Linked DNA regions of Pigmentiphaga aceris. The protein of the gene in region 3 binds, or shares a complex with, the protein of the main gene of each other region. Links are inferred from orthologs where the notes say so. Each region holds a gene or a part of one and is shown on either strand. Other genes may lie near its edges. The genes, in order: pnp, eno and FXN63_RS14785.

What was found.
Region 1: the proteins of FXN63_RS14785 (region 3) and pnp are in contact, whole or in part, in a cryo-EM structure (PDB 9QH0), measured with the Escherichia coli proteins. The link is inferred for Pigmentiphaga aceris from one-to-one orthologs.
Region 2: the proteins of FXN63_RS14785 (region 3) and eno are in contact, whole or in part, in a solved structure (PDB 2FYM), measured with the Escherichia coli proteins. The link is inferred for Pigmentiphaga aceris from one-to-one orthologs.

Annotation. Positions count from the first base shown.
Region 1 is NZ_CP043046.1:3,544,347-3,553,594, reverse strand. The notes cover bases 2,027-4,989. They hold pnp (polyribonucleotide nucleotidyltransferase), read left to right. Parts: upstream 2,027-2,418; coding sequence 2,419-4,560; downstream 4,561-4,989. Other genes in these bases: FXN63_RS15390 (LysR family transcriptional regulator), read left to right, coding at 4,696-4,989; rpsO (30S ribosomal protein S15), read left to right, coding at 2,027-2,114. Also shown: FXN63_RS15410 (GTPase/DUF3482 domain-containing protein), read left to right, coding at 1-1,004; FXN63_RS15405 (YbaN family protein), read left to right, coding at 1,047-1,568; more of rpsO, read left to right, coding at 1,845-2,026; more of FXN63_RS15390, read left to right, coding at 4,990-5,583; FXN63_RS15385 (Bug family tripartite tricarboxylate transporter substrate binding protein), read left to right, coding at 5,774-6,760; FXN63_RS15380 (tripartite tricarboxylate transporter TctB family protein), read left to right, coding at 6,873-7,361; FXN63_RS15375 (tripartite tricarboxylate transporter permease), read left to right, coding at 7,368-8,870; FXN63_RS15370 (GGDEF domain-containing protein), read left to right, coding at 9,201-9,248. UniProt on the Escherichia coli protein: Involved in mRNA degradation. Catalyzes the phosphorolysis of single-stranded polyribonucleotides processively in the 3'- to 5'-direction. Also involved, along with RNase II, in tRNA processing.
Region 2 is NZ_CP043046.1:1,844,734-1,853,854, reverse strand. What follows is about bases 6,286-9,121. They hold eno (phosphopyruvate hydratase), read right to left. Parts: upstream 8,431-9,121; coding sequence 7,141-8,430; downstream 6,286-7,140. Other genes in these bases: kdsA (3-deoxy-8-phosphooctulonate synthase), read right to left, coding at 8,927-9,121; FXN63_RS07745 (DUF1330 domain-containing protein), read right to left, coding at 8,488-8,772; ftsB (cell division protein FtsB), read right to left, coding at 6,736-7,095; FXN63_RS07760 (TadE/TadG family type IV pilus assembly protein), read left to right, coding at 6,286-6,704. Also shown: Hsp33 family molecular chaperone HslO, read left to right, coding at 1-212; FXN63_RS07785 (LysR family transcriptional regulator), read right to left, coding at 367-1,266; FXN63_RS07780 (alpha/beta fold hydrolase), read left to right, coding at 1,387-2,307; FXN63_RS07775 (Spy/CpxP family protein refolding chaperone), read right to left, coding at 2,469-3,092; FXN63_RS07770 (response regulator), read right to left, coding at 3,240-3,917; sensor histidine kinase efflux regulator BaeS, read right to left, coding at 3,926-5,437; more of FXN63_RS07760, read left to right, coding at 5,799-6,285. UniProt on the Escherichia coli protein: Catalyzes the reversible conversion of 2-phosphoglycerate (2-PG) into phosphoenolpyruvate (PEP). It is essential for the degradation of carbohydrates via glycolysis.
Region 3 is NZ_CP043046.1:3,407,507-3,417,799, reverse strand. Bases 3,302-7,309 are described here. They hold FXN63_RS14785 (Rne/Rng family ribonuclease), read right to left. Parts: upstream 6,973-7,309; coding sequence 3,502-6,972; downstream 3,302-3,501. Outside these bases: accD (acetyl-CoA carboxylase, carboxyltransferase subunit beta), read left to right, coding at 1-689; molybdenum cofactor guanylyltransferase MobA, read right to left, coding at 745-1,362; GTP 3',8-cyclase MoaA, read right to left, coding at 1,367-2,470; FXN63_RS14790 (2OG-Fe(II) oxygenase), read right to left, coding at 2,611-3,297; FXN63_RS14780 (RluA family pseudouridine synthase), read left to right, coding at 7,733-8,644; FXN63_RS14775 (HAD-IA family hydrolase), read left to right, coding at 8,645-9,307; FXN63_RS14770 (S49 family peptidase), read left to right, coding at 9,367-10,293. UniProt on the Escherichia coli protein: Endoribonuclease that plays a central role in RNA processing and decay. Required for the maturation of 5S and 16S rRNAs and the majority of tRNAs. Also involved in the degradation of most mRNAs.

The DNA.
Region 1 (9,248 bases), 140 kb from region 3 along the record:
TGCCCAAGCATCGCGACGAGCTGCTGATTCTGGGTGCTTGCGCACGCCCCCTGTTGCCCGTGTTGAACTTCATCGCCCAGCCAGAAAGCCGCGCAAGTGAATGGCGCGAGACGCTTGCCCGTCTGGGCTTGCATGCGATTGTGGAATTCGACGCCGCCGTGCCTGCCGAAGATGGCGAGGCACGGCTGTACACGCGTCTGGCAACCTTGCTGGACGCGCGGGCCGAGGCGATCACCCGCAGCTTGATCGACGACCTGGCGCTGCAGAAGCAGAACCGCTTTCGGGCGGCTGCGCAGCGCATTGCCGACTTGCTGATCGATACGGCGGCCTTGCGTCGTCGGGTGCAAGGCGATGCCGCCGCCGTGGAAGCCGCGCTCAAAGACCTGCACGACGCGGTGCGCGCGCGTGAGCAGGCGGCGGTCGATGCCTTGTTGTCCTTATATGGGTTTGTCGCCAGTGACTATGACTCGGCGAACTTGCCCTTGACCGAAGGTCGATGGGAAACCGATCTGTTTCATCCGCAAGCCTTGAAAGACACGGGTGTACGGGTGGCGCGTGGCCTGGTGGCGGGTGCGGGCGTGGGCGCAGTGGTCGATGTGATGGCGGGTGGCCTGACCTTGGGCGTGGCGACCTTGGCGGGTGCTGCGGCGGGTGGGGCCTGGGAAGGGCTTGAGCGGGTAGGGCGTCAGGCATTCGACCGGGTGCGCGGATACCGGGAGTTGACCGTGGGCGACGAGGTATTGCAGGTGTTGGCCTTGCGTCAGTTGTCGTTGGCCCGTGCGCTGGCGCGTCGAGGCCACGCCTCGCAAACCCCACTGAAACTGGATGCCGATATCGAAAAGGTCTGGCGCAGCGGCAAGCTGCCCGAGGCCTTGCATGGCGCGCGGGCGCATCCCACGTGGTCCACCTTGAATGGCAAGGTGGACGCCAGCGCGCGCCGCCAACAGGCTTGTGATGCGATTGCTGCAAGCTTGCTGGGTGCCGAGCCGGTGGCGGCGTCGTGAAGGCTGCGATAATCGTGGCTTCTAGTTTCGGCAAATAGCGTCGTGTCGCAGCGTAAGGAAGATCTCGTCAACGTGCCTGCCGACAATTCTGCGGTGGTGGCTTCGTCTGCGCCGAACGTCGGGCAAGATGGTGCGCATCCATCAAAAACCCCGCCAGAAACCAATCTGCCGGACGCCAAGCCGGCGCACCCAGCCGTTCGCTGGCTGTGGCTGATTCTTGCCTATGTCAGCCTGGGGCTGGCGGTGATCGCTGTCTTTCTGCCGGGTATTCCCAGTACCGAATTCGTGTTGCTGGCGGCGTGGGCGGCCAGCAAGGGTTCGCCACGGCTGCGTGCCTGGTTGCTCAGGCATCGCCTGTTTGGCCCGATCATCCACAATTGGCACAACGGGCGCGTGGTAACCCGGCGTGCCAAGCTGGGTGCCAGCCTGAGCATGAGTGTGGCGCTTGGCATCATGCTGTGGACCTTGCCGGATCATCGCATTCTGGTTGCGGTGCTGGCAGTGGGCATGGCCTGCGGCGCTGCCTGGATGTGGTCGCGGCCAGAGCGGGTGCGGGATGCCTGATCGGCTGGGATGCGCAGGTGCCGGTCTGACAGGGCACTGCTTTGGCGTGTGATCGACGCGATGCATTCAGCCCGGTCAACACGGCCGATGCACGCAGGCCTATACGCCAGCTTGAAAATAGCGCTATACTCAAGGGCTTTTTTCGTTTTCCGCTTGTCCACTTGGCCCGGTTCTTGATGAGCTTTGCGAGTGAATTGAGTGGGGAAAATGAGGAAAGCAGCACATCAACCCACGTCGGGGCGCCTCGGCCCCGTCGCCAGTTTCGGAGAGGATTCCATGTCTGTAGCAAACATCGACAAGGCGAACATCGTTTCGCAATACCAACGCGCCCAAGGCGACACCGGTTCGCCGGAAGTCCAGGTCGCACTGCTGACCGCTCGCATCAACGAGCTGACCGGTCACTTCAAAGAACACGTCAAGGATCACCACTCGCGTCGCGGTCTGCTGCGCATGGTGAGCCGTCGCCGCAAGCTGCTGGACTACCTGAAGCGTCGCAACGCCGATGCGTACCGTGGTCTGATCGAGAAGCTCGGCCTGCGTAAGTAAGCTGGTCAAGAAAGGAAGTCCGTGGAGGTTTTGACAACTGGATTCGTCCAGATCGTCAGCGGCGCAGGGGATCAAACCCGTGCACCGGCTACGGGCTTCCGGCTGGCTTGCGCAACGAAAACCTTGCGCAAGCTGGTGCTGTTCAACCCCCCGCGGGATCGAGAGTGCCTGTGTCAGGATTGCCTGTCACAGGCATTTTTGTTTTCTAGCGTGTCCCAAATCGGCCAACGCATTGAATGCGCGGCCGGTTCACGGACTCCCGCCGGGTCCATGCAAGCAACCCTAAACAGGATGCCCACCCATGTTGTTCAATAAAGTCACGAAATCATTCCAGTACGGCCAGCACACCGTCACCCTCGAAACCGGCGAAATCGCTCGCCAGGCTTCGGGTGCTGTGGTGGTCTCTATCGAAGACACCGTGGTGCTCGCCACCGTGGTCGCACGCACCAGCGCCAAGCCCGGCCAGGACTTCTTCCCCCTGACCGTCGACTACATCGAAAAGACCTACGCAGCCGGCCGCATTCCGGGTGGTTTCTTCAAGCGTGAAGGCAAGCCTTCCGAAAAGGAAACCCTGACCTCGCGCCTGATCGACCGTCCGCTGCGTCCGCTGTTCCCGGAAGGCTTCTACAACGAAGTCCAGGTGGTGATCCACACCCTGTCCGTGAACCCGGAAATCGACCCCGACATCGCTGCGATGATCGGTGCATCGGCTGCGCTGGCCATCTCGGGCATTCCGTTCAACGGCCCGATCGGTGCCGCACGCGTGGGTTACATCGACGGCCAGTACGTCGTGAACCCGACCGCTTCGCAACTGAAGACCTCTGACCTGGACCTGATCGTTGCCGGTACCGAATCCGCCGTGCTGATGGTGGAATCGGAAGCCAAGCAGCTGTCGGAAGAAGTGATGCTGGGCGGTGTGGTGTTCGGTCACGAACAATCGCAAGCCGTCATCAATGCCATTCACGACCTGGTTGCCGAAGCCGGCAAGCCGGAATGGGAATGGACCGCTCCGGCCAAGAACGAGCCCCTGATCGCCAAGGTCAAGGAACTCGCGCAAGCTGGTCTGGAAGCCGCTTACCAAACCCGCGAAAAGCAAGCTCGCACCGTGCAACTGCGCGCCCTGACCACCACGGTCAAGGCTCAGCTGGCCGAGCAAGCTGCTGCCGCCGGTGAATCCACCCCGGACAACGTCCTGGTCGACAACATCCTGTTCGACATCGAAGCGCAAATCGTCCGTGGCCAGATCCTGGCTGGCGAGCCGCGTATTGACGGTCGCGACACCCGCACCGTTCGCCCGATCGAAATCCGTCTGGGCGTGCTGCCGCGCGCACACGGCTCGGCGCTGTTCACCCGTGGTGAAACGCAGGCCCTGGTGATCGCCACCCTGGGTACCAAGCAAGACGAGCAGATCATCGACGCCCTGATGGGCGAGTACCGTGACCGCTTCATGCTGCACTACAACATGCCTCCGTTCGCCACCGGCGAAACCGGTCGCATCGGCGTGCCGAAGCGTCGCGAAATCGGCCACGGCCGTTTGGCCAAGCGTTCGCTGGTGTCCTTGCTGCCGGAACCGGCAGACTTCCAGTACACCATTCGCCTGGTGTCGGAAATCACCGAATCGAACGGTTCCTCGTCAATGGCATCGGTCTGCGGCGGCTCGCTCGCCATGATGGACGCAGGCGTCCCCGTCAAGGATCACGTGGCCGGTGTGGCCATGGGCCTGATCAAGGACGGCGGCAAGTTCGCCGTGCTGACCGACATTCTGGGTGACGAAGATCACCTGGGCGACATGGACTTCAAGGTTGCCGGTACCGTCAATGGCGTGACCGCACTGCAGATGGACATCAAGATCCAGGGCATCACCAAGGACATCATGCAGGTCGCGCTGGCACAAGCCCGCGAAGGCCGCCTGACCATCCTGGAAAAGATGCGCGAAGCCCTGGGCTCGGCCCACGGTGAACTGTCGCAGTTCGCCCCGCGCATGCTGTCGATGAAGATCAACCCGGAAAAGATCCGTGACGTGATCGGCAAGGGTGGCGCAACCATCCGTGCACTGACGGAAGAAACCGGCACCCAGATCGACATCTCGGATGACGGCACCATCGTCATCTCCAGCGCCGATCTGGACCGTGCCCGCGAAGCACAACGTCGCATCGCCGACCTGACCGCTGACGTCGAAGTCGGCCAGGTCTACGAAGGCAGCGTGCTGCGTCTGCTGGACTTCGGTGCCATCGTGCAAGTGCTGCCGGGCCGTGACGGCTTGCTGCACATCTCGGAAATCGCCAACCACCGCATCGCGAACATCAACGATGTGCTGAAGGTCGGCCAGCAAGTCCGCGTCAAGGTCATCGAGGCTGACGACAAGGGCCGTCTGCGTCTGTCGATCAAGGCGATTGCACCGCTGGCTGCCCCGGAAGCGGCACCGGCTGCCCCGGCACAGGAATAATCCTTGCCACGCGGATGATGCCACCGGCATCGTCCGTCGCTTGAACCACGCGGCGCCCGCTTACCCGGGCGCCGCGTTGCGTTTGGGCGGGCGTATCGTCGTTCTGCAAGCAAGTCGTACCCCAGGAGTCTGTAGATGTTCGAAATCAGCCATCTTCGCTGTTTTGTTGCGGTTGCCGATGAATTGCACTTCGGTCGCGCCGCCACGCGTCTGAACATGACCCAGCCCCCGCTCAGTCGGCAGATTCAGCTGCTTGAGCACGCATTGGGTGCGCAGTTGCTGGATCGGGCCAATCGACGCGTCCGACTGACCCCGTTGGGGCGTACCTTTCTGCCGCAGGCGCAGCGCCTGCTGCAGTTTGCCGAAGGGGCGGTGGAGTCCATTCAGCGAGCCGCACGGGGCGATGCCGGTACGGTCACGATCGGGTTCACGGCGGCCTCCGGTTACGACTTCCTGCCGCACGTGATCCACAAGCTGCGCACCCGTCTGCCAGAGGTGTCGTTTGTGCTGAAGGAAGCGGTGACTGCCACGCAGCTGGAAGCACTGGCATCCGGTCGCCTGGACATTGCGCTGGTGCGTCCGCCGATCAGTCCGACGCGCTACCTGTCCCGGGTGGTGCTGCGTGAGCCGATGATTCTTGCGCTGCCCGCCGAGCACCGTTTGTCGGGTCATGAAGTCATTGACCTGACCGAAGTCGGTGACGAACCTGTTATCGGCTATTCATCAGAAGCCAGGTATTTTCACGACCTGGTGCATCGACTTTTTTCCAGTGCGGGCGCACTGCCGAACCTGGTTCAACAGGTCAGTCAGATCCACTCCGTACTGGCATTGGTCCGTACCGGCCTGGGGGTGGCCCTGGTGCCGGAAGCCGCGCGGCGACTGGGGTTTGAAGGGGTGGTGTACCGGAATCTGACGCCGCTGACGGGCAACGGGGCCGAACTTTTTGCCGCGTGGCGGCCGGGCGATGAGCAGCCCGTGGTGCGTCGCGTGCTGGATATCTTTTTGGAATCACCAGTGGGCTAGCCCGTATTTTCGCCAAATACCGCCCTGGTGGAAACCATTAAGGGTTGTGCCTAATGAAGCTTAAACGATTCAATTATTGAATCGACGCATGCCGTATTTGGTGCTGGCATACGCGCAAGCCGGCCTTAGAATCCGTCCAAGCCGCGCCCTAGAACGCGCGGTTCGCCAACTATTTCAAGGACGGAGATTCATGAACAAGCGCCTTCGCAAGCCAGCACTTACGACCCTCGCAATCGCAGCCGGCGTCGTGCTCGGCACGGTTTCCTTTGGTGCCGCTGCACAGAACTTCGAGCGCACCGTCCGCATCGTTGTGCCCTATGCACCGGGTGGCACCTCTGACACCGTAGCGCGTATCCTGGCTCAACCGCTGGGCGAAGCCCTGGGCCAGACCGTTGTCGTGGAAAACAAGCCGGGCGCTGCTGGCAACATCGGCGCAGACAGCGTCGCCAAGGCGGCCAAGGACGGTCATACCTACCTGCTGGCCGACGTCGGCTCGCTGGCCACCGCACCGGCACTGTTCCCCGACCTGTCGTACAAGCTGGCCGATCTGGCCCCCGTGTCGATGGTGATGTTCTCGCCCTACGTCCTGGCCGTGAACAAAGACCTGCCCGTGAAGAGCGTGGCTGAACTGATCGACTACGCCAAGGCCAACCCGGGCAAGCTCGCGGTCGCCAATTCGGGCGTGGGCGGTGTGAACCACATCGTTGCGGTGTCGATTGCCAAGCAACTGGGCATCGAGTGGAAGACGGTTCCGTATCGCGGCGGTTCGGCAGCAACGCAAGCCGTGGTGTCCGGCGAAAGCAAGGCCATCTTCAACGGTGCCACCGCAACCTTGCCCTTCGTGGTCAATGGTCAGATGCGCGGCCTGGCCGTCAGCGGCGACGAGCGCATTGCCAGCATCCCCGACGTGCCCACCTTCGCACAGTCGAAGCTGCCCAATGCAGACGTCGGTTCGTGGCAAGGCATTGTGACCACCGCAGGCTCGCCGCCGGCACTGGTCAACAAGTTCAACGCAGCCGTTACCGAAATCCTGAAGCGCCCGGAAGTCATCGATCGCATCAAGCAACAGGGTGGCAAGGTCATCGGCGGCAAGCCCGAAGAGCTGGGCACCTGGCTGACCACCAATGCCGCTTCGTGGGGCAAGGTCATCGCCGACGCCGGCATCAAGGCTCAATAAGCCAGGACGGGATGAATGATGGCCCGTGAACCACGGCCATCATTCTCTGCCGTGTTTCACGGCTTCCCGCGTCCACGTCAGATCAGACACCGTCAATAGAAGTCACAGTCAGATGAGTCACACCCCCAGTAGTTCCAACACGGCAACCGCCTCGCCCAGCATCTTGGGTAACTCCGATTTGCTGCTGGGCTTGTTCCTGTGTGCAGTGTCCGGCATTGCCCTGTATTCCATTCGCAATCTCGCCTTCGGCACCCTGACCGATATGGGCGCGGGTTTCATGCCAAGGGTGCTGGCCATCGGCTTGCTTGGTTTTGGCGTGTATTTCCTGGCGCTCGCCGCCTTCAAGCGTGCGGCGCAATCCATTGGACCGATCGAGTTGCGTCCGCTGCTTGGCGTGGCGCTGTCGGTAGGCGTGTTTGCGCTGACCGCTGGCCGCTTCGGTCTGGTGGTCGGTTCGATCCTCACCATTCTGGTGGCCGGTGCTGCCAGCAAAGAATCGCGCTGGCGCGAGTTGATTATTTTCAGTGTGGCCATGTCGATCGGCGCAGTCTTGCTGTTCGTCAAGGGCTTGGCGCTGCCTGTTCCCGTTTGGCCCTGGTGATTTTGCATGGAACTCTTTGATAACTTGCTGCTGGGGCTGAGTACCGCCCTCCAGTGGAACAATTTGCTGTATTGCCTGTTCGGCGTTCTGGTTGGAACGGCGATCGGCGTATTGCCCGGTATTGGCCCGATTCCGACGGTAGCGCTGTTGCTGCCGTTCACCTTCGGCATGGAACCGTCCAGCGCGTTCATCATGCTGGCTGGCATCTTCTACGGCGCGCAGTACGGTGGGTCGACGACTGCGATTCTGGTCAACGTGCCGGGGGAAACCTCGTCGGTGGTGACCTGCCTTGACGGTCACCAGATGGCGCAGAAGGGCCAGGCTGGCCTGGCGCTGGCAATCGCGGCGATCTCTTCGTTCTTCGCCGGTACGGTCGCGACGCTGGTCATCGCCATGATGGCCGCACCGCTGGCGACGCTGGCGCTGAAATTCACAGCGGTCGAGTACTTCAGTCTATTGGTGCTGGGCTTGATTGCCGCGGTGGTGCTGGCGCATGGATCGGTCGTCCGCGCGTTGGCCATGGTGGTGCTCGGTCTGCTGCTGGGCTCGGTGGGTATCGACGTGTCTTCCGGTATTTCGCGGATGACCTTCGGTCTGCCTGAACTGGGTGACGGTCTGGACTTCGTGCCGATCGCCATGGGCTTGTTCGGTCTGGGTGAAATCATTGCCAGCCTGGGACGTCCGCAAGGGCGTCCGGTGGTGGTGGCCTCGCGTATCCGTGACCTGATGCCGAGCTGGAAACAACTGCGCGAAGCCTTCCCCGCGATGGTGCGCGGTACGTCCATCGGTTCAATGCTGGGCGTGCTGCCGGGTGGCGGTGCCGCACTGCCGCCGTTCACGGCCTACGCGCTGGAAAAGAAGCTGGCGAAAGACCCCTCGCGTTTCGGCAAGGGTGCGATTGAAGGTGTTGCAGGTCCGGAAGCGGCGAACAATGCCGGTGCCCAGACCAGCTTCATCCCGCTGCTGACGCTTGGCATTCCGGCCAATGCACTGATGGCACTGATGGTCGGTGCGCTGATGATGCACGGCATTCAGCCCGGTCCGCAGATCATGACCGAGCAACCCGTGCTGGTCTGGGGCGTGATTGCCAGCATGTGGGTGGGTAACCTGATGCTGCTGGTGATCAACCTGCCGCTGATCGGTATCTGGGTGCGCATGCTGAAGATCCCGTACCGTCTGATGTTCCCGTCGATCGTGCTGTTCTGCTGCATCGGCACCTACGGCATCGCCAACAACATGTTCAACGTGTGGATGATGCTGGGCTTTGCGGTGGTGGGTTACTTCTTCATCAAGGTCGGCGTGGAAGCGGCTCCGCTGCTGCTCGGTCTGGTGCTGGGTCCTCAGCTGGAAGAGAACTTCCGTCGCGCCATGCTCTTGTCGGACGGCGATTTCACCGTGTTCGTGCGCTCGCCCATCAGCGCTGTCATTCTGGCTGTGGTCTTCGTGCTGCTGTTGGCAATGCTGTCGCCGGCAATCTTGCGCAAGCGGGAAGAAGCCTTCGTGGAATAAAGCTCGTGGAATAAACCGCGTGTAATAAGCGGCGGTCCACCCACCGCAGGCGCAAGTGATGCGGCCGGCACATCTCGACACAATCCTTGTCGAGTGTGTCGGCCGCAACTGCATTTGGCGCAGCCTTTACGCGATTGCGTGGTGGTATAAGGTCTTGGCTCGGTTTCTCGGCGTCTTTTATGGCGCACGCAGGACGGGTGCTTTCCATGAATATCGCCGCGAGCGAACATCGCTCGCGCTGCGCATCGGACGGACTACGGTTATGGAAGTGTCAAGGCGACGCCGTGTCGTCATCATGGGGCTGATCCCCAGTGTTTTGCTACCTTGTGGGTGTTCGAGCAGTCGAACGGCATTTTGTCGCCCTACGACGTCTATGCC
Region 2 (9,121 bases), 1.6 Mb from region 3 along the record:
GCTACCGTTGCAACTGCTCGCGCGAGCGGGTTGCGCAGGTGTTGCTGATGCTGGGCCAGGCCGAGGTCGACAGCATCGTGGAAGAACAAGGCAAGGCAGCAGTCAACTGCGACTACTGTGTGAAAACCTTTGAGTTCGATGCCGTGGACTGCGCCGAGCTGTTCGCCAATCATTCGCCGTCGGTGCGTCACCACAGCGATCTGAAGCACTGATCTGGGGTAACGCGCGGCTGGGTGATCGTGGTCGGACGTTGTGGATCAAGGGCGGTGATCAAGGGCAATAAAGGGCAGTAAAGGGCACTAACCAAGGGCGGTGACCACACCGCCCTGCCCGAACGGCAATCAAGGCCACGCGTTTCCAGACCGATCAGGCGTCCAGCCGATGTTGTGCGAAGCGCGTACGGCTTCCTGCCTGCCGCGCGATGTCGATCAACGCCGTGCAGATGGCATGGTCCGGCTGGGCAAACGCGTAAAAGCGTGCGGCCGGCAGCTCGGGCCAGCCATCGTCGGCACTCAGCACACGCAGCCCCTTGCTGCGCTGGCTGGCAGCAATCACGGTCACCGCAAAACCCGATCGGGCTGCCGCCATGCAGCCCGCCATGCTGCTGCTCTCGAACACGATTCGCCAAGCACGCTCGGTCTTGCCCAGGGCTGCGACCGCAGCCTCTCGATACACGCAGGGTTCTGGAAACACCGCCAGTGGCAACCCATCTGTATCTGACAGCGGCTGATCTTCTGCGAAGACCCATATCAGCGGCTCTTCCCACAGCAGTGTGCCTTCACTTTCAACGCGACTGCAGCGCTTGCCGAACACCAGGTCCAGTTGCCCACGTTCCTGTTGGCGCTGTAGATCGGCCGTGATGCCAACCTTCAGTTCTATGGTTGCGTCCGGGTTCCATTGTCGGAAACGCTGAAGCACCTGCGGCAGCCAGGTGCCGGCAAAATCTTCCGACGCACCAATCCGCAGTTTTCCGCGCAGCGGCCCGCCCCGCAGCCTGGCGCGGACTTCGCGTTCCAGATCCAGAATGTTGCGGCCATACGCGTACAAGGTGTCACCGGCCGGGGTCAGTGCCAAGCGGCGGGTGGTGCGCGCAAGCAACTGGGTGCCGACGGTCTGCTCCAGTCGACGGATGTGACCGCTGACGGCAGAAGGTGTCAGGGCGAGGCGATCTGCCGCACTTGCAAAACCACCGCTATCCACGACTTCCAAAAAACTGCGTAGCTGCACCATGTCCAGCTGGGCGCTTTCAGTAATTGGGGCGGGCATGGGTATAGTGCTCATCGGTTTATTCAGTACGAAATGCATTCAATAAAGCACGATTATTCGCGAATCTTGCTTTCTTTGCCCGCTACGCTTGGTTTTCTTCATCCAAGCAAAACCAAGCCTATGCATAGCCACCCTGTACACAGCTACCCCGCACCAAACTACCAATACGTCGCCACCAACAAGCTGGACATCGCCTACCTGGAATGGAACCCGACCGGCAGCCAGACGGCTATTCTGCTGCACGGCTGGCCTGACAGCCCGGCGTGCTGGCATACCGTTGCACCTGCGCTGGCAAGCGCCGGCTACCGGGTGTTGGCCCCGGCATTGCGCGGCTTTGCACCCACCCGCTTTCGGGATGCCGACACGCCGCGCAGCGGACAACTGGCGGCGTTGGGGCGGGATCTGCTGGATTTCATCGCTGCCCTCGGCATCGACCGCCCTGCGCTGATCGGACACGATTGGGGTGCGCGGGCAGCGGCCAATGCCTGCGGTCTGCAGCAAGGGATTGCCTCGCATCTGGTGATGCTGTCAGTCGGTTACGGCACGAACGCGCCAGACCAGCCGATTGCGTTGCCGCAGGCGCGTAATTACTGGTACCACTGGTACATGGCCACCCCGCGCGGTGAACGTGCGGTACACGAAGACCGCCAAGCCTTTGCCCGAATGATGTGGGACACCTGGGCACCGGCCGGTTGGTATGCCGACGCGGATTTTATGGAAGCCACGAAGGCGTTCGATGGCGAGGACTGGGCCGAGATCGTGGTCCATTCCTATCGTCATCGTTGGGGGTTTGCGAAAGGCGACCCGGCCTACGCTGCAGATGAAGCCCTGTTGTCGCCCGCACCGGTGTTGGCGGTGCCAAGCCTGGTGCTTCACGGAGGTGCCGACACCTGCAACCACCCAGACACCTCGTCAGGACGGGAAGCCTTCTTCAAGGGCCGCTACGAACGCGACATCTTGGACGGCGTGGGACATTTCCCGCAGCGAGAAGCCCCGCAACAGGTGGCGGAAGCCATTCTGCGTTTTTGCGCACAGGGGTAAGTCTGCGTCCAGACAGATAGCGTCTTGATGACGTAGTTGATGACGCACGTGACTGCGCCGCCCGAAGGCGGCGCAGTTTTTATTCGGAGGCAAGCCAGCATTCAGTGCCAACTTGCCCCCTGACGCCTGGAGTGATCCCCCCTGCGTCACACTCCTGCTGCTTAGCGCGTCGTGCCAGTCGGCGCGGGCGTTGCAGGCGTTGCGGGTGCCACACCCGGAGCCGGCGGCGGTGCATCGCTGCGGTTACCACCCCACTGGCCACGCCCTTCGCCACGCATGGCCAGTTGACGGCGCTCTTGACGCGTCTTGATTTCGGCACGTTGTTCCGGCGTCAGCAAGGCCATGATTTCAGCATCGCTGCGCGCCTTCAGGAACTCAGCCTCGGCAAAGGCCTTGGCCCCCCGATCAGCCAGTGCACGGCCCTCGCTTTCCTTGAAGCTGCCCGAACGCACCAGCTCGTTCAGTTCCTTGCGCGACTTGCCGGCGGCTTTCATTGCGTCGCGCAGTGCCGGGGCACGGTTGTGCAGAATCTCGAAGACCTTGTCCTGCTGCGCTTCGGTCAGCTTGATGCCGTGCAGGAAGTGCGGGCCACGACCGAATTCACCACCGCCACGGCGATGTTCGAAGCCCGGGCCGCCAGGGCCACCCGGGTGACCAGGCGCGCCGCGATGGGCGGATGCGGCCGGGCCGGCGTCTGCGGGGCTGGGGGCTGCATGAACCAGCAGCGGGGTCGAGGCTGCGATCACGGTTGCCAGAACGAACTGGCCGATTCGACGAGTATTCATGATTGGCGTGCTCCTGATGCTTTTGAGAGGATTCGGCGACCGGTTTTTCTTCAAGACCGCGTCTCCACCGACACCTGCAGATTACCTACCGACCTGGAAGCAAATTGGGGGAAAGCTAGGAGAAATCATGAACACACCCTTACTGAATCACAGCTCCAACCGGTATCCCACGCCATAGATGGAGCGGATCAGATCCTGTTCGGGCCGCACGGCTTCAAGCTTGCGGCGCAGATTCTTCACGTGGCTGTCCACCGTGCGGTCGGTCACCACGCGATGATCGTCGTACAGGTGGTCAAGCAGGCGATCGCGCGAAAAAATCTGACCAACCGGCGAGGCCAGCGCCGAGAGCAGGCGGAATTCCACCGGGGTCAGATCCAGCGTGTGGCCGTCCAAGCGCGCTTGGTACTGGCTTTCGTCCACCACCAATCCATTGGCTTCGGCCTGCGCCGTGCCGTTGCCGGTTCCGCGTGCCCGACGCAGGATCGCGCGCACCCGCGCCACCACTTCACGCGGGCTGAAGGGTTTGCACAGGTAGTCGTCGGCCCCCATCTCCAGGCCCAGCAGGCGGTCGATTTCCTCTACGCGTGCGGTCACCATAATGATTGGCACGTCAGACGTCACACGCAGTTCACGGCAGATTTCCAGGCCATCGCGTCCGGGCAGCATCAGGTCGAGCAAGATCAGGTCGGGTTTGAGTCGTTGCACGGTGGACATCACGGCCAACCCGTCCCCAACAATCTCGGTTTCGTAGCTGGCGGCACGCAGATAGTCCGACAGCACGGCGGCAAGCTTGGGTTCGTCTTCGACAATAAGAATGGTCGGCATAGGGACTCTCAGGAATTGGGGAATGTGATGGCCATCCACACACCGCCAAGCGGTGAGGGACGGGCCGTAATGGTGCCGCCGTGGGCTTCGACAATGCGTTGGCAGATGGCCAGACCCAGGCCCGTGCCACCCGCCTCACGGTTGCGCGAGCCATCCACGCGGAACAGGCGCTCGAACAGCCGGGGCAGCAATTCTTCAGGCACACCGGGCGAGGAATCGCGTACATCCAGGCGAGTGCCCTGATTATCCGCCGACAGCAACACCTGCACCCGACCGCCTTCGTCGGTGTATCGCAGCGAATTTTCCAGCAGATTGTTCAGCAGTTGCCGCAGCCTTTGCGGATCGCCACGTAGTTGCGGCAGCCGCGGGCTGACCTCGGTGTCGAGCTGCAAGCCCTTCTGGCGATAGCGTTCACGGAAGCCATGCGCGGCCACTTCGAGCAAGCTGGCCAGATCGACATCGGTCATGCGGTAGGTCAAGGCACCTTCATCGGCCAGCGACAGCTCGTGCAGATCGTCGATCAACTTGTTCAGCATCGCCACTTCCGACTGCAACGAAGCCAATGTGTCCGGGGTCAGCGGCCGGATGCCGTCTTCCAGTGCCTCGATCTCTGCCCGCAGCACCGCCAGCGGCGTGCGCAGTTCGTGGGAAATGTCGGCGACCAGGTTGCGTCGCAGCTGCTCGTTCTTTTCCAGTGTATTGGCCAGGCGGTTGAAGTCTTCCGCCAACTGTCCCAGCTCGTCCTGTGCGCCAGGGCGGACACGGGTTTCATAGTCGCCCGCTGCCAGCCGCTGCGTGGCGCTTGCCAGCCGGCGTACCGGGGCCAGGAAGATTCGCGCCAGCAGAATGCTGACCAATGCAGCCAGCAGCGCCGACAGGCCCACAATGACCCAGGTGGCGTTTTCCTGCCGTTCCTGGAAACGGTTGTCGTTGTCATCCGGGCCACGTGCCGGCGGGAACTGCAACAGCCAGCCTACCGTCTGCCCGTCGACTTCCACGGGACGACGAATAGCCCCTTCACGCCCATCGACGGGGGCACCCGCCACCAGTTTTTCTTCGCTGTCGATCAGGCTGTAAGGGGGCGGAGGGGGAGGCGGCGGGGCAGCCTCCCGTTCGCGACGCAGTTCATTCACACGGCGGGCGGCTGGCCCGGTCGTGCCAGGCGGCACACCTTTGGCCGCTTCGGCCCGCGCGCGTTCAGCAGCTTCTCTTTCCTGGCGTTCCAGCTCACGGGCCTGACGTTCACGTTCGCGCTCGGCGGCATAGCGCGAGGTAGCCGCCCGTAACGCACGGCCCCACAGCGACGGGTTTTCGCGCAGTTCGTCCCAACTGCCACGGTCTCGATACATCTGCGCAAGGCTGCTGCTCAGCTCGGTGGCGCGGCGCGTTTCGCGCTCGCGCACGTAGTCACGAAAGCCACTTTCGAAGCTGTAGCGCACGGCGGCACCCATTGCCAGCGTGACGACGATACACGTGGCAAGAATGACCGCGAATAACTTGAAGGTGATGCCAAAACGCATGCAGTAAGTAGGGACCGATAGGTCCCGCCAAAGAGATTGACCCGATTCTTGGGCTTGGCCGCGTGTCGCGCAAGCGCAGCGGCGTATTACAGGGGCTGACTTCACATAATTTCATACTTGAAACCGATGGGTACCGCCAGTGGCCCGCGTGCATTGGTCCATTCGCAGTTCCCGGCATCGCCGCCGCGCCTCGCCCGGCGCACACTGCCCAACCCGGCATTTTGTTTCCGGTATTTCTCTGGTGGTTCCCATGTCTCTGTCGGCCGGCCTTGCGCAACTACGCCCCGCCTTTTCTGCCGCATTTTGCATGACGCATTCATGTGCCGGCACGCCGCGAACCCGACGGCAAGGCGGTATAGCCATGATGGAATTCCTCATCGTCGCCCTGCCCTTGCTGGGCATCGGCATGGGCAGCGTCGAATTCGCCCATTGGCAGCTGACCCGGCAAGCTGTGGATCACGCGATGATGGAAGCGGCCCGCGAGGGTGCCGTCACCAATGGAGACCCCGTTGCGATGCGCAGGCGCTTCGATGCCGCCCTGCTGCCGCTGTTCGGGGGCGGCACCAGCAGTGAAACCTTATCGGAGGCAGCCGCGCGCATGGCGGCGCGATCGGCACGCATCGAAAGTGAAACCGGCGTGCCGGCCATGCGCCTGGAAGTACTGGGCCCGGGCCGCTCAAGCTTCGCAGATTTTGCCGACCCCGCCCTGAATGCTCAGTTTGGTCGCCGCACCATCAACAACGACTACCTGGCCGAAGCACACGCACGCGATGTTCAACGTGGATGGCCGGAAGGCCGTGGCCCGAGTTCAGGCCAGGATCGTTTCGATGCCAACCAGCTTCGGCTGCGCTTGACCTATCTGCATGCACCCATGCTGCCAGGCCTGCGAGCGCTGATGAAAAGCCTGTCCAGCGATGAAACAGCAAAGACCGACGATGCCTATGCAACCCAGGCGCGCGCGCGTGCGGGCATGCTGGTGATGACGCGGGAGTTCACCACCATGATGCAATCGCATCCAGTCGAATGGGAAGTAGAGACGTATCGGGCGGCGTGGGGGGCCGCACAGATTGGCGATGCGCCCGTCGCCAACACCGTGGTTGGCGCGCTTGGCGAATTGCCAGGTGCATGTGGCGCAGGCGCTTGCCTGCCAGGAAGCAGCCCGACGATACCTTCGACAAGCACACCCTGGACACCGCCGACATCACCCGGTGTTGTTCAAGCTGGTGATCCGGCCTGCGGTATCAGTGTGTGTTGTGCCCCGGCATAGAAGAACCGGGCAAACAATAACGGCATACCGTTCAGCGACGCGGTGGCACGATGGGGGTGCCGGGCGTGGGACGCGGTGCAGGCGGCGGTACCGCCGGTCCGCCGGGCGCACCCGGCGGCGGCGCATCGACCAACTGCACAAACATCTCTTGCTGCTTGATCATGCCAAGCTCGAAGCGCGCGCGCTCTTCAATCGCGTCAGTGCCGCTTTTCAGATCGCGCACTTCGGCATCGATGGCGTTATTGCGCGTGCGCAGGTCGGTTAGATGCTCTTGCTGCGCCGCGAGTTGACGCTCCATCTCCCAGACACGCATCCATCCGCCCTTGCCTAACCAGAGCGGATATTGGACGGCCGCCAGCACCAACAGCAGAACTAAAGTCAACGAACGCATGAAGGTACCGAACGGTCAGGAATAAACGTCAACTGCGCGACCGCATCAACGCTGGCGGAGATTGTAGAAAGCGCTCAGGCCAGGATAGTGCGCCACATCGCCCAGGTCTTCTTCGATACGCAGCAGCTGGTTGTACTTGGCAGTGCGGTCCGAACGCGACATCGAGCCGGTCTTGATCTGCAGTGCGTTGGTAGCCACCGAGATATCGGCGATGGTGGTGTCTTCGGTTTCGCCCGAACGGTGCGACACGACGGCGGTGTAGCCGGCGCGTTTGGCCATTTCGATAGCAGCGAAGGTCTCGGTCAGGGTGCCGATCTGGTTGATCTTGATCAGGATCGAGTTGGCGATGCCGCGGTCGATGCCTTCCTTCAAAATCTTGGTGTTGGTGACGAACAGGTCATCGCCCACCAGCTGGACTTTCTTGCCCAGCACGTCGGTCATGTACTTCCAACCGTCCCAGTCGCCTTCAGCCAGGCCGTCTTCGATCGAGATGATCGGATACTTGTCGACCCAGGTTTCCAGCAAGTGCGTGAACTCTTGCGAGCTGAGCACGGCGTTTTCACCAGCCAGGTGGTACTTGCCGTCCTTGTAGAACTCGGAGGCTGCGCAATCCAGGCCCAGCGAGATCTGCGAACCCGGCTCGTAGCCTGCGTTCTCGATAGCTTGCAGAATCAGCTGGATGGCTGCTTCGTGGTTGGCCACGCTGGGGGCAAAGCCGCCCTCGTCGCCCACGGCAGTCGAGAAACCCTTGCTGTCGATCAGTTTCTTCAGCGAGTGGAAGACTTCAGCGCCCATGCGAACCGATTCACGGAAGCTCGACGCGCCCACCGGCAGAATCATGAATTCTTGCAGGTCCAGGCTGTTGTTGGCGTGCGCGCCACCGTTGATGACGTTCATCATCGGCACGGGCATGCTCATCGGACCGCTGCCACCGAAGTAGCGATACAGCGGCAGGCTGGACTCTTCTGCAGCGGCCTTGGCCACGGCCATGCTGACTGCCAGCATCGCGTTGGCACCCAGGCGGCCCTTGTTCTCGGTGCCGTCGAGTTCGATCAGCGTGTGGTCCAGGAAGGCTTGTTCCAGCGCATCCAGGCCCATCAGCGATTCAGCGATTTCGGTGTTCAGGTGCTCGACGGCCTTCAGCACGCCCTTGCCCAGGTAACGCGACTTGTCGCCGTCTCGCAGCTCGATGGCTTCACGCGAACCGGTGGACGCGCCCGACGGCACGGCCGCACGGCCCATGACGCCGGATTCCAGCAGGACGTCGCATTCCACGGTGGGATTGCCGCGCGAGTCGATGATCTCGCGGCCGATGATGTCTACGATTGCACTCATGATGGCTTCTCGGAAAGGTGAAAAATTCTGGCGACCGTGCTGGCGGACGGGTGAGCGTCAGACGCCCTGCACGATGAACATATTCATGATGGATGCGCCTTCGCGCGCTGCGCGGGCCTGGCCATATTCGGGCGAATCGTAAAACGCGCGGGCGGCAGCGACATCGGGGAATTCAAGCATTACGGTGCGGCCGGGCGTACGGCCTTCAAGCGGGAAGACTTCACCGCCGCGCACCAGAATCTTTGCGCCATAGACACGAATGGCTTCGGTGGAGAACTTTCGGTAGTGCTCGTATTGAACGGGATCGGTCACCTGAACATCGGCGATCAGATAGGCGGACACGGCAACTCCTGGGGGCATCGGACACCGACCGGGCATGGCCCGGTCGGATGAGAACCACAACTCAGGTCAAGGATTTCAGGCCCGGAATGTCAGACCACGAACTTCAGACCAAAAACTGCGGACCACGAATTTCAGACCCGCATGATAGCGTGGCTCAGAACTCGTGCTCGAGGAAAGCCGCACCCTTGACCACACGATCCAGCGCGACCAACGAGGTGAGCAGAGCTTTCATGTGGTGCAGCGGGACGGCGTTCGGACCATCGGACAAGGCTTTCGCCGGGTCCGGGTGGGTTTCCATGAACAGACCCGAGATGCCCACGGCGACTGCAGCGCGTGCCAGCACCGGCAC
Region 3 (10,293 bases):
GCATCGATTCCTTGCTGGACGCCGAAGGCCGCTACGAGATCGGCGTGGGCACGCTGCCGATCGACAGCCTGAAGTTCAGGGACTCGAAAAAGTACCCGGACCGTCTGCAAGATGCCATGGCGCAAACCGGTGAGACCGATGCCCTGGTCGCCATGGGCGGCTCGATTCTGGCCATTCCTGTGGTGGTTGCCTGCTTTGAATTCGAATTCATGGGCGGCTCCATGGGCTCGGTGGTGGGCGAGCGCTTTGCGCGTGGTGCCCAGCAGGCGCTGGATCAGAAAGTACCCTTCATCTGCGTGACGGCTTCGGGCGGCGCGCGTATGCAGGAAGGCTTGCTGTCGCTGATGCAAATGGCCAAGACCAACGCCATGCTGACTCGTCTGGCGGCCAACAAGCTGCCTTTCATCAGCGTGTTGACCGATCCGACCATGGGTGGTGTGTCGGCCAGCTTCGCCTTCATGGGCGACGTGGTGATCGTTGAGCCGAAGGCCTTGGTCGGCTTTGCCGGCCCACGTGTGATCGAGCAGACCGTGCGCGAAAAGTTGCCGGAAGGCTTCCAGCGCGCCGAGTTCCTGCTGGAAAAGGGTGCTATCGACATGATCGTCGACCGTCGCAAGATGCGTGAGGAAATTGCGCACCTGCTGGCGATCTTGACGAATCAGCCGGCGGAAGTGATTTCGGCTGTTTGATCTCAGGCAGTCGGTAGGGAAGAGGGGGTTGGACTTTCAAAGGTCCAGCCCCTTTTTATTTCTGAGCCGAACTCAGCGCGGCGAGTTCTTCGTGTGTGTTCACGTTGATGAACGCGTCTTTGCCGTCGCTGAAGTCTGCGTAGGCATGTGGCAGGTCGGCATACCAGCCATCGGCCCGCCTGCGCCCGGTGGCAATGTAGGCGCGCAGTGCGGGCAGGCTGTCTATGTGGATCAACGCAAAGACTGGGTGCACGCGGTCGCCGTGGTGGGCAATGGCGACGTGGCATTGCTGGTTGGCAGCCGCCGTTGCCAGTCGCTCGATCAGGTTGGCAGGCAGGCAAGGCGCGTCGCAGGGAACCGTTGCCAGCCAGGGCAGGGCGGGGGCTTGTGATGCGAGGGCTGTCAATGCGGCTTCAATGCCCGCCAGCGGGCCAGGGTAGTCGGCAATGTTGTCTGGCAGCACCTGGCTGCTCCACGCGCGGTATTGGTCGTGATGGCGGTTGGCGCTGATCAGCACCGTGGCCACCTGGGCGGCCAGTCGTTCATGCACATGGGCAACCAAAGGGCGGCCATGCAAGTCCTGCAAGCCCTTGTCCACGCCACCCATGCGCGAGCCTTGTCCACCCGCCAGAATCAGGCCCGCAATATCGTGGGTAGGGATCGGTGAACGCACGTGCTCAACCGCCGATATAACTCATCTCGATCTTGTTGGCGCGCTGGGTGTCGGCGCTGCGGCGCTCTGAGTAGTTGTCATTGCGTTGCTGCCAGATGCCCGCCATGGCGGTAGCCAAGGTCGTGTCATCTGCGCCGTTGCGCAACAAGGTCTTCAGGTCATAGCCCTGATCTGCGAACAGGCACAGGTAGAGCTTGCCGTCGGTTGACAGCCGTGCGCGCGTACAGGTGCCGCAGAAAGCCTGCGTCACGCTTGAAATGACGCCGATTTCACCGCTGCCGTCGGTGTAGCGCCAGCGTTCGGCAACCTCGCCTGAATAGGCAGCTGCAACCGGCACCAGTGGCGCAATCTCACTCAACTGTTCGATCAGCGTGCGCGAAGGCACCACTTCATTCAGGTTCCAGCCGTTGGATGCGCCAACGTCCATATATTCGATGAAGCGAAGAATGTGGCCGCTGCCCCGGAAATACCGGGCCATCGGCAAGACCTGGTCGTCATTGACGCCACGTTTGACGACCATGTTCACCTTGACGGGCCCCAGACCCGCCTCCGCAGCGGCATCAATGCCGCGCAGAACTTCCGAGACCGGAAAGTCCACATCGTTCATCGCCCGGAACACCTTGTCGTCCAAGGCATCCAGGCTGACCGTGACCCGATTCAGGCCAGCGGCCGCCAAGCCGCGTGCTTTGCGGGCCAGCAAGGATGCGTTGGTAGTCAGTGTCAGGTCCAGGGGCTTGCCTGCAGGTGTGCGGATCTTGGCAAGCAATTCGATCAGAGATTCCACCTGACGGCGCAACAGTGGCTCGCCACCCGTCAGGCGCAGCTTTTCCGTGCCGTGCTGCGCGAACACCGTGGACAGCCGGGCAATTTCCTCGAAGCTGAGCAAAGACCCATGCGGCAGGTAAGCATAGTCCTTGTCGAACACTTCCTTGGGCATGCAGTACACGCAGCGAAAGTTGCAGCGATCGGTCACGGATATGCGCAGGTCGCGCAATGCCCGTGCACGCCGGTCCAGCAGCACTTCGCCCGGTACGGGCGGGCGTGCAGGGGCAGGCAGCTTGCCATGCAAGCTGCGCGCGTCGACGAGCGGGATGATCCTGTCGGTCAAGAGTGGTCCGTGCAAAGGCGGTAAGAAAAGAAGCAGTCCGGCAACGTGTCTGGCTGCCTGGCATGACCAGGAAAACCACCAACCACAAGCCATGCCGTGCTGGGGCTTCTCAGCAGACTTTGTTCCGCCATGCCTTCAGTTTACGCGTAGCGCCTGACACGCAGCCATTTTGTGGCAATCCACTTTTCTCCGGCGGTAACTGGCGCGCCTGCATGCAAGGTAAGGCTTGCTGGCGTGGCTTGTGGGTAGGCAAAAAATACCGCGTTTCCCTGTATGGGGGCGACATCAAGCCCGATCTGCGGGAAAGTCGTGGCACCCCCTGAGATGGGGCTTTGCAGGTAGATAATCAAGGTGCCGATGCGCTGGCCACCGGCAGCGGTGTGCGTAGCGGTCCCTGCGTCCTGTGCATCGAAAAAGTCATAGTGCGGCTGATATTCCGCGCCGGGGCCATAGCGCAAGACCTGAAGCCCTTCGCCACGTTCGAGCGGCCAGCGCAGCAGGCCAGCAATCCGCCTTTCCAACTTGTCGATCAGCGGTGTCTCGCCCAGGGTGAAGAACATGCCGTCGCTGGTACGGGATTCGTGCGAGACGGCCGTGCCGCCGCTGCGGTCCACCGTGCGCGAGCGCGCCAGACGTGGCTGGGCCGACGCAATCAGCGCCTCACATTCTTCGCGGGTAAATAGGTTGCCGAATACCGTCAATGCGGGTTCAGCGAGCGTGGCCAGCACAGAAACGACGTGGCCATCGATGGAAATCTGGGTAGGTGCACCAGACAGGTCCGGTCCGGGGGACGCGGCACCATTGGTGTCATCAAACGTATGGGTCATGGTGGAAGCGGCAGGCAACAGAATGCCATGCGTAAAACATCATGAACGTCATGATCAAACCCGGGCGATCACTGATCGCCCGGTAGGTCGGCTTGCGGGTAGCTGGTTCGACTGAAGCAACTACTCCAGCAACTACTCCAGCAACTACCCCGGCTTGCAACGCGTCTGAAAATCCCGCGTTGCAAGCCTGCTGCACACCTTGTCTTACTTGACCTCGTCCTGCGTCTCGACCTGAACCAGCGGGGTCTCGACAACCGGTGCCGACACCTTGCGAGCACGGCCCAGGCGAACCGGCGCGGCGCTGGCGATGCTGGCCTGTGCCTCGCGCACCTTGGCGGTATCGGTCTGGATCAACTGCAGACCGCTTTCCGACAGGTTGGCGGCAACCGGGGCGAGTGTTGCAACAACCGTTGCAGCAACCGGTGCAACAACTGCTGCTTCAGCCGCTGCGACAGGCGCAACCGCTTCAGCATCCACGACGCGTGCCACGATGGTTTCCGGCACGTCGGCGGCTGCGGGCGCAGCAACAGGTGCTTCGACCACCGGCGCAGCAGCCACAGCCACCGGTGCCGGTTCAACGGCAGCCACGGGCGTGACTTCATGCACGTGCGTGGAGGGCACAACAGGCGCAGCTTCAGCAACGGCCAGCGGTGCGACTTCCGGTGCGGGTGCAGCGGCAGCTGCTTGCGGCTGAGCAACCGGTGCGGGCAAGTCCAGCGCCGGGGCGATGGGGGCTTGCACAGCCGGTGCGGCGGCAACCGGCGTGACTGCCGGTGCTGCTTCAACATTTACGGCAAAAGCCGTAGCAGCAGGTGCACCAATAACAGGCGCAACGGCAATGTTCGCTGCTTGTGCGTCAGCGGCAACCGAGCTGGCAGCCGACTTCAGCGCCTGGGCAGCGTGTTCCACTGCGTCGGGCGAGGGCGTCGACACCGGGGCTGCCACGGCTTGCGCAACCGGCGCGGCGGGCACTGCCTGCGGTGCAGCAGCCACCGGAGCGGACTGAGCGCTCAGGGCCTGTGCAACAGGTGCGGCAGCCGGCGTGTTGGCACCCGCTTGCGGTGCGTCAGCGAAGGTTTCGTTCTCGAACTCGTCGCTGCCATCTTCCTGGCCATTTGCGCCGTCACCCGAGCCTTCCACTGCACCTTCACCCGTGCGACGACCGCGGCGACCGCGACGACGACGGCGCTTGCGCTCTTGATCGCCTTCCAGCTCGGCGGCGCTTTCTTCGCTGCCCAGCACGGCCGTATCGCTATCGACTGCCTGACCGGGTTCGGTCGGGGCGGCCAACACATCGGCCAACGGACGGCGTTGCTGCGCTTCTTCGCGTTCTGCCACCGGTTCGAACACCGCCGGGGTGTCGGTTGCGTCGGCATCTGCACCTTCCACGGCACCGTCGTCACGGCGACCGCCGCGGCGGCCACGGCGACCACGATTGCCACGGCCATCGGCGGCTTCCGCAGCGTCGTCAGCGAAGTTGTTGGCGGCGTCCAATGCGGCTGCCGGCAATGCGATATCGCGGGTTTCGCCTTCAGCGCGCGGCGCACGGCCTTCGCGACGACCACGATTGCCACGGTTGCCACGACCTTCAGCTTCCTCGCGTGCAGCTTCTTCGCGGCGCGCGTTGTCAATGCGTGCTTCGGCTACGCGAGTCTCGATGGAGCGATTGTCGCGACCACCGTCACGGCCTTCGCGTCCTTCACGACCGCCGTCACGTGCATTGTCGCGATTTCCCTGGCCTTCACGGCCTTCGTTGCGACCACCTTCACGACCACCCTCGCGGCCACCTTCACCACGGCCACGGCCCTTGTATTCACCATTGCCGTTGCCATTACCCGAACGGCGACGGTTGCCACCACGCGAATCGCGCTCGCGCGTTGCTGGTGCGGCCACCGGAGCCGGGGCGGGTGCAGGCGTCGGTTCGACCGGCGTGCCACGCAGCCAGCCCATGAATCGGCTGAACAAACCACCAACACCAGCAGCTTCCGCAACAGCCGGCGACGGCTTCGGCGATGCAGCGACCGTGGCGTTGTCGACCGGCACCGGATTCGGGGTGCTGGACACCGGCGCTGGTTGCGACGGGGTAATACCCTTGACCAGCGCTTCCGGACGCGGCTTCACTTCCTGCGCTTCAGCGCGGTAAGACAAGTCGGTTTCGGGCGACTCGGCCATCTCGAAGCTGGCGCGAGTGTTTTCCAGGCGCGGATCGTCGTGACGCAGACGTTCCAGGCGATGGTGCGGCGTATCTAGATGCTTGTTCGGGATCAGGATGACGTTGACCTTCAGGCGGGCTTCCATCTTGGCGATGTCGGCACGCTTTTCGTTCAACAGGAAGGTGGCGACCTCAACCGGCACTTGTGCGTGCACGGCTGCGGTGTTTTCCTTCATCGATTCTTCCTGGATCAAACGCAGGACTTGCAGTGCGCTTGATTCGGTGTCGCGGATCACGCCGGTGCCGTTGCAACGCGGGCAGGTGATGTGAGAACCCTCGTTCAGGGCCGGGCGCAGGCGCTGACGCGACAGTTCCATCAGGCCGAAACGGGAAATCTTGCCCATTTGCACGCGGGCACGGTCGAAATGAAGGGCTTCACGCAGGCGCTGTTCAACGGCGCGCTGGTTCTTGCTGTCTTCCATGTCGATGAAGTCGATGACGATCAGGCCACCCAGGTCGCGCAGGCGCAACTGGCGGGCCACTTCGTCGGCAGCTTCCAGATTGGTGCGAAGGGCGGTTTCCTCGATGTCGCTGCCCTTGGTGGAGCGCGCCGAGTTTACGTCGACAGCTACCAGTGCTTCGGTGTGGTCGATCACCACGGCACCGCCCGAGGGCAGCGGCACGGTACGCGCGTATGCGGTTTCGATCTGGTGTTCGATCTGGAAACGCGAGAACAGCGGCACGTCGTCGCGGTAACGCTTCACGCGCTGGACGTTGTCCGGCATGACCACGCCCATGAAGGCGGTGGCCTGGTCGGCGATGTCGTCGGTGTCGATCAGGATTTCGCCGATGTCCGGCGAGAAGTAGTCACGGATCGCGCGGATGACCAGGCTGGATTCCAGGTAGATCAGGATCGGGGCGGCGTTTTCACGCGCGGCACCGTCAACCGCCGTCCAGAGCTGCATCAGGTAGGACAGGTCCCACTGCAGTTCTTCGACGTTGCGGCCAATCCCGGCGGTACGAGCAATGATGCTCATGCCGGTGGGGATGTCCAGCTGGTCCATGGTTTCGCGCAGTTCCTGGCGGTCTTCGCCTTCGACTCGGCGCGACACACCCCCACCACGCGGATTGTTCGGCATCAGGACCAGGTAGCGGCCTGCCAGCGAAATGAAGGTGGTCAGGGCTGCGCCCTTGTTGCCACGCTCTTCCTTTTCGACCTGGACGATGAGTTCCTGGCCTTCGCGCAGTACGTCCTGGATGCGTGCCGAACGAACGTCGACGCCTTCCTTGAAGTAGCTGCGGGCAATTTCCTTGAAGGGCAGGAAACCATGGCGTTCTTCGCCGTAGTTGACGAAGCAGGCCTCGAGGCTGGGCTCGACGCGAGTGATGACGCCTTTGTAGATGTTGCCTTTGCGCTGTTCGCGGCCGGCGATCTCGATATCAAGGTCGATAAGCTTTTGGCCATCGACAATGGCAACGCGCAGTTCTTCCTGGTGCGTTGCGTTAAACAGCATGCGCTTCATGGGTGAAGGTCTCCTTGGTCATGCGCGCCAAAATTGGCGTGCAGCCCCAGGCCGTCACGGAAGGATGAAGCTCACAGCGCGAGCAGTGGGAAAACCGGTGCACGCCAGGCGCGCACCCCGCAAATCTAAGCCCGGTTATGTGCCGGGCGGCGCGGAAAACGCAGGGTCGGGGAAGTGCGTAGTGACCAATGAAGCTGTTTCCGTGCGCGCGTCAGGCACCGCGCTGCGTCCGCGTCTAGCGGGCAGGGCAGTGAACGTACGCAGCAGCAGGAACAGGTAAGAATTCACGGTTGTACGGGCCAGACAAACGCGGCATTTTCGCCGCGTTCAAGCGTAATGGGATTCGACTGCAAGGCGTCTGCGACTGCATCATGGCGAACGCGGCAGGTGGATGGACTGGGCGCAATTTGCTGCGCGGTTACCGATTCAGCTGACGCGGTCGGCAGGCGACCGGGACGACCCGTAGAACCGGGTGGGGAGGGCGGGTACAATTCCGGCCTGTTGGAAAGCGGCGCCGACGGAACTTCCTTGATTTTTGGTCTGTCCGGCCGACTGCCTGCTTTCTGCCCTACCAGTGGCGGAGACGCCGCATGAGGCGCGTCTCGACGACGGCGGTAAGGCCAACCCACCTGACTCGATCAGGCCCACGAATTATATGACGGCACCCCCATTGCGCAAAGCGAAATCCTCCGCCCGCCCCCCTGCCTCGCCTGCTGCGCGCGCCCCGCGCCCGGCGAGCGCCCCCGCACCTGCCGTGCGCATGGTCGAAATCGACGAAGCGCATGACGGCCAGCGGCTGGACAACTTCCTGCTCCGACTCTGCAAGGGCGTTCCCAAGAGTCATATTTACAAGGCCGTTCGAGGCGGTGAAGTCCGCGTGAACAAGGGCCGGATCCAGGTCGATTACCGGATCAAAACCGGTGATGTGATCCGCGTCCCGCCGCTGCGTTTGCCCGAAGTTCGCACCGATTACGTGCCACCCGTGGAATTTCCCATCGTTTTCGAAGACGATGCGGTATTGGTCATCGACAAGCCGGAAGGCGTGGCGGTGCACGGCGGCAGCGGTGTGTCCTTCGGTGTCATCGAACAATTGCGTGCTGCACGCCCCGACGCCAAGTTCCTGGAACTGGTGCATCGGCTGGATCGCGACACGTCCGGCTTGCTGCTGATCGCCAAGCGCCGCAGCGCGCTGACCGGCATGCACGAGTCGTTGCGCGCGGGTGGATGGGAGAAGCACTATCTGGCACTCGTCGACGGGGACTGGATGAATGCGCGTCAACATGTGCGCCATCCGTTGTTGAAATGGACTACCCAATCGGGCGAGCGGCGCGTGCGCGTTGACCCGACCGGGCTGGCTTCGCATACGATCTTCACCCTGAAAGCGCGTTACGGTGAGTTCTCACTGCTCGACGCTGAACTGAAAACCGGGCGCACGCACCAGATCCGGGTGCACGTGGCCGCAGAAGGCTTCCCCATCGCGGGTGATGACAAGTACGGCAAGGACGAAACCAATGCCGCGTTGATCGCGCGTGGTTTCAAACGCATGTTCCTGCATGCGCACACCCTGAGCCTGCCGCATCCGCTGACTGGCGAGCGCCTGTCCTTGCAGGCGCCGTTGCCGCCGGCTTGTGTTGCCTTCACCGAGGCGCTGGCCGCCAAAGAGGATCAATAAATGTATTCGCTCGTGATTTTCGACTGGGACGGCACCTTGATGGACTCCACGCCGTCCATCGTCGCCGCCATTCAAGGTGCATGCCGCGACCTGGCGCTGCCGGTGCCCACCGACGACGCGGCTGCCTGGGTCATCGGGCTGTCGCTGCACGATGCCTTGCACAAGGCTGTGCCCAGTCTTACCCCGGCAGAGCTGCCGCGTTTCCTGGAACGCTACAAATTCCACTACCTGACGCGCGATCCCTTGTTGCGCTTGTTTGGTGGCATCGCGCCGTTGTTTGAAGAGCTGGCCGCGCTGCCCATTCAGCTGGCAGTGGCAACTGGCAAGAGCCGCGTCGGGCTGGAGCGTGGGCTGGATGCGTCGGGATTGCGCCGTTTCTTCCACGGCACCCGCACGGCAGACGAGACTTTCTCCAAGCCGCACCCGGCCATGCTGCAAGAACTGATGCGTGAACTGGATGTCGCCCCCGAGCACACCTTGATGATCGGTGACACCTCGCACGACCTGACCATGGCCAAGCATGCCGGCACGGGTGCGCTGGGTGTCACGTACGGCGCGCATAGTGTGGCTGAACTTGAGGCCTGTGCGCCCGACGGTCTGGTCGATACGGTGCCGCAGCTGCGCGAGTGGCTACTATCCCGTGTGGCACGCGCTGCGGCCTGAGTTGGGCAGTCGGTTTCCATCCACCATGTGTCTTTTCATCCATTGCGAGCAAGGCAGGCATGAGCCTCAATGAATCTTCGTCCCCGGCTGCTGGCGTTTCGGACCGGAATTTACCGGTCTGGGAGCGTGCGGTGCTTGAGGAGTTGGCGCTGTCCACGATCCGCGAGCAACGTTCGCGCCGTCGCTGGTCGATCTTTTTTCGCCTGGTGACGCTCTCGCTGGTGCTGGGCGGCGCAGCCATGATCTACATGACGGTCAAGGGCTTGGGCTCGGATACCAGCGCGTCCGAGCCGCACACCGCGCTGATCAAGATCGACGGTGCGATCGATTCCGACGGCGACGCCGGGGGTGAGCGCATTGTGGCTGCATTGCAAGCCGCGTTTGGTGACTCGGGCACGCGTGCGGTGATCTTGCGCATCAACAGCCCGGGCGGCAGTCCGGTGCAGTCGGGCATCATCAGTGATGAAATTCACCGTCTGCGTGGCGCAAATCCGGACAAGCCGGTGTATGCCGTGATCGAAGACCTGGGTGCGTCGGGCGCGTATTACATTGCCGCCGCTGCCGACCAGATCTACGTCAACCGGGCAAGCCTGGTGGGTTCGATCGGTGTGATCATGGAAGGTTTTGGTGCCACGGAAGCCATGCAGCGGCTTGGTATTGAGCGTCGGGTCATCAAGGCGGGCGAAAACAAGGCGCTGCTCGACCCGTTCCAGCCCACCGACCCGGCTCAAGTGGCGCACGCGACCCAGATGGTCAATGAAATTCACCAGCAATTCATCGCCGCAGTGCGCCAGGGGCGTGGTGACCGCCTGCGCGAAACGCCCGACATGTTCAGCGGTTTGGTCTGGACGGGCGTTCGCAGTGTCGAGCTGGGGCTGGCAGACGGCCTGGGCACCGTGGACTCGGTCACGCGTGATCTGGTTCATGTGGACACCATCGTTGACTACACCGTGCGTGACAGCGTTGCCGAGCGTTTTGCGAAGCGA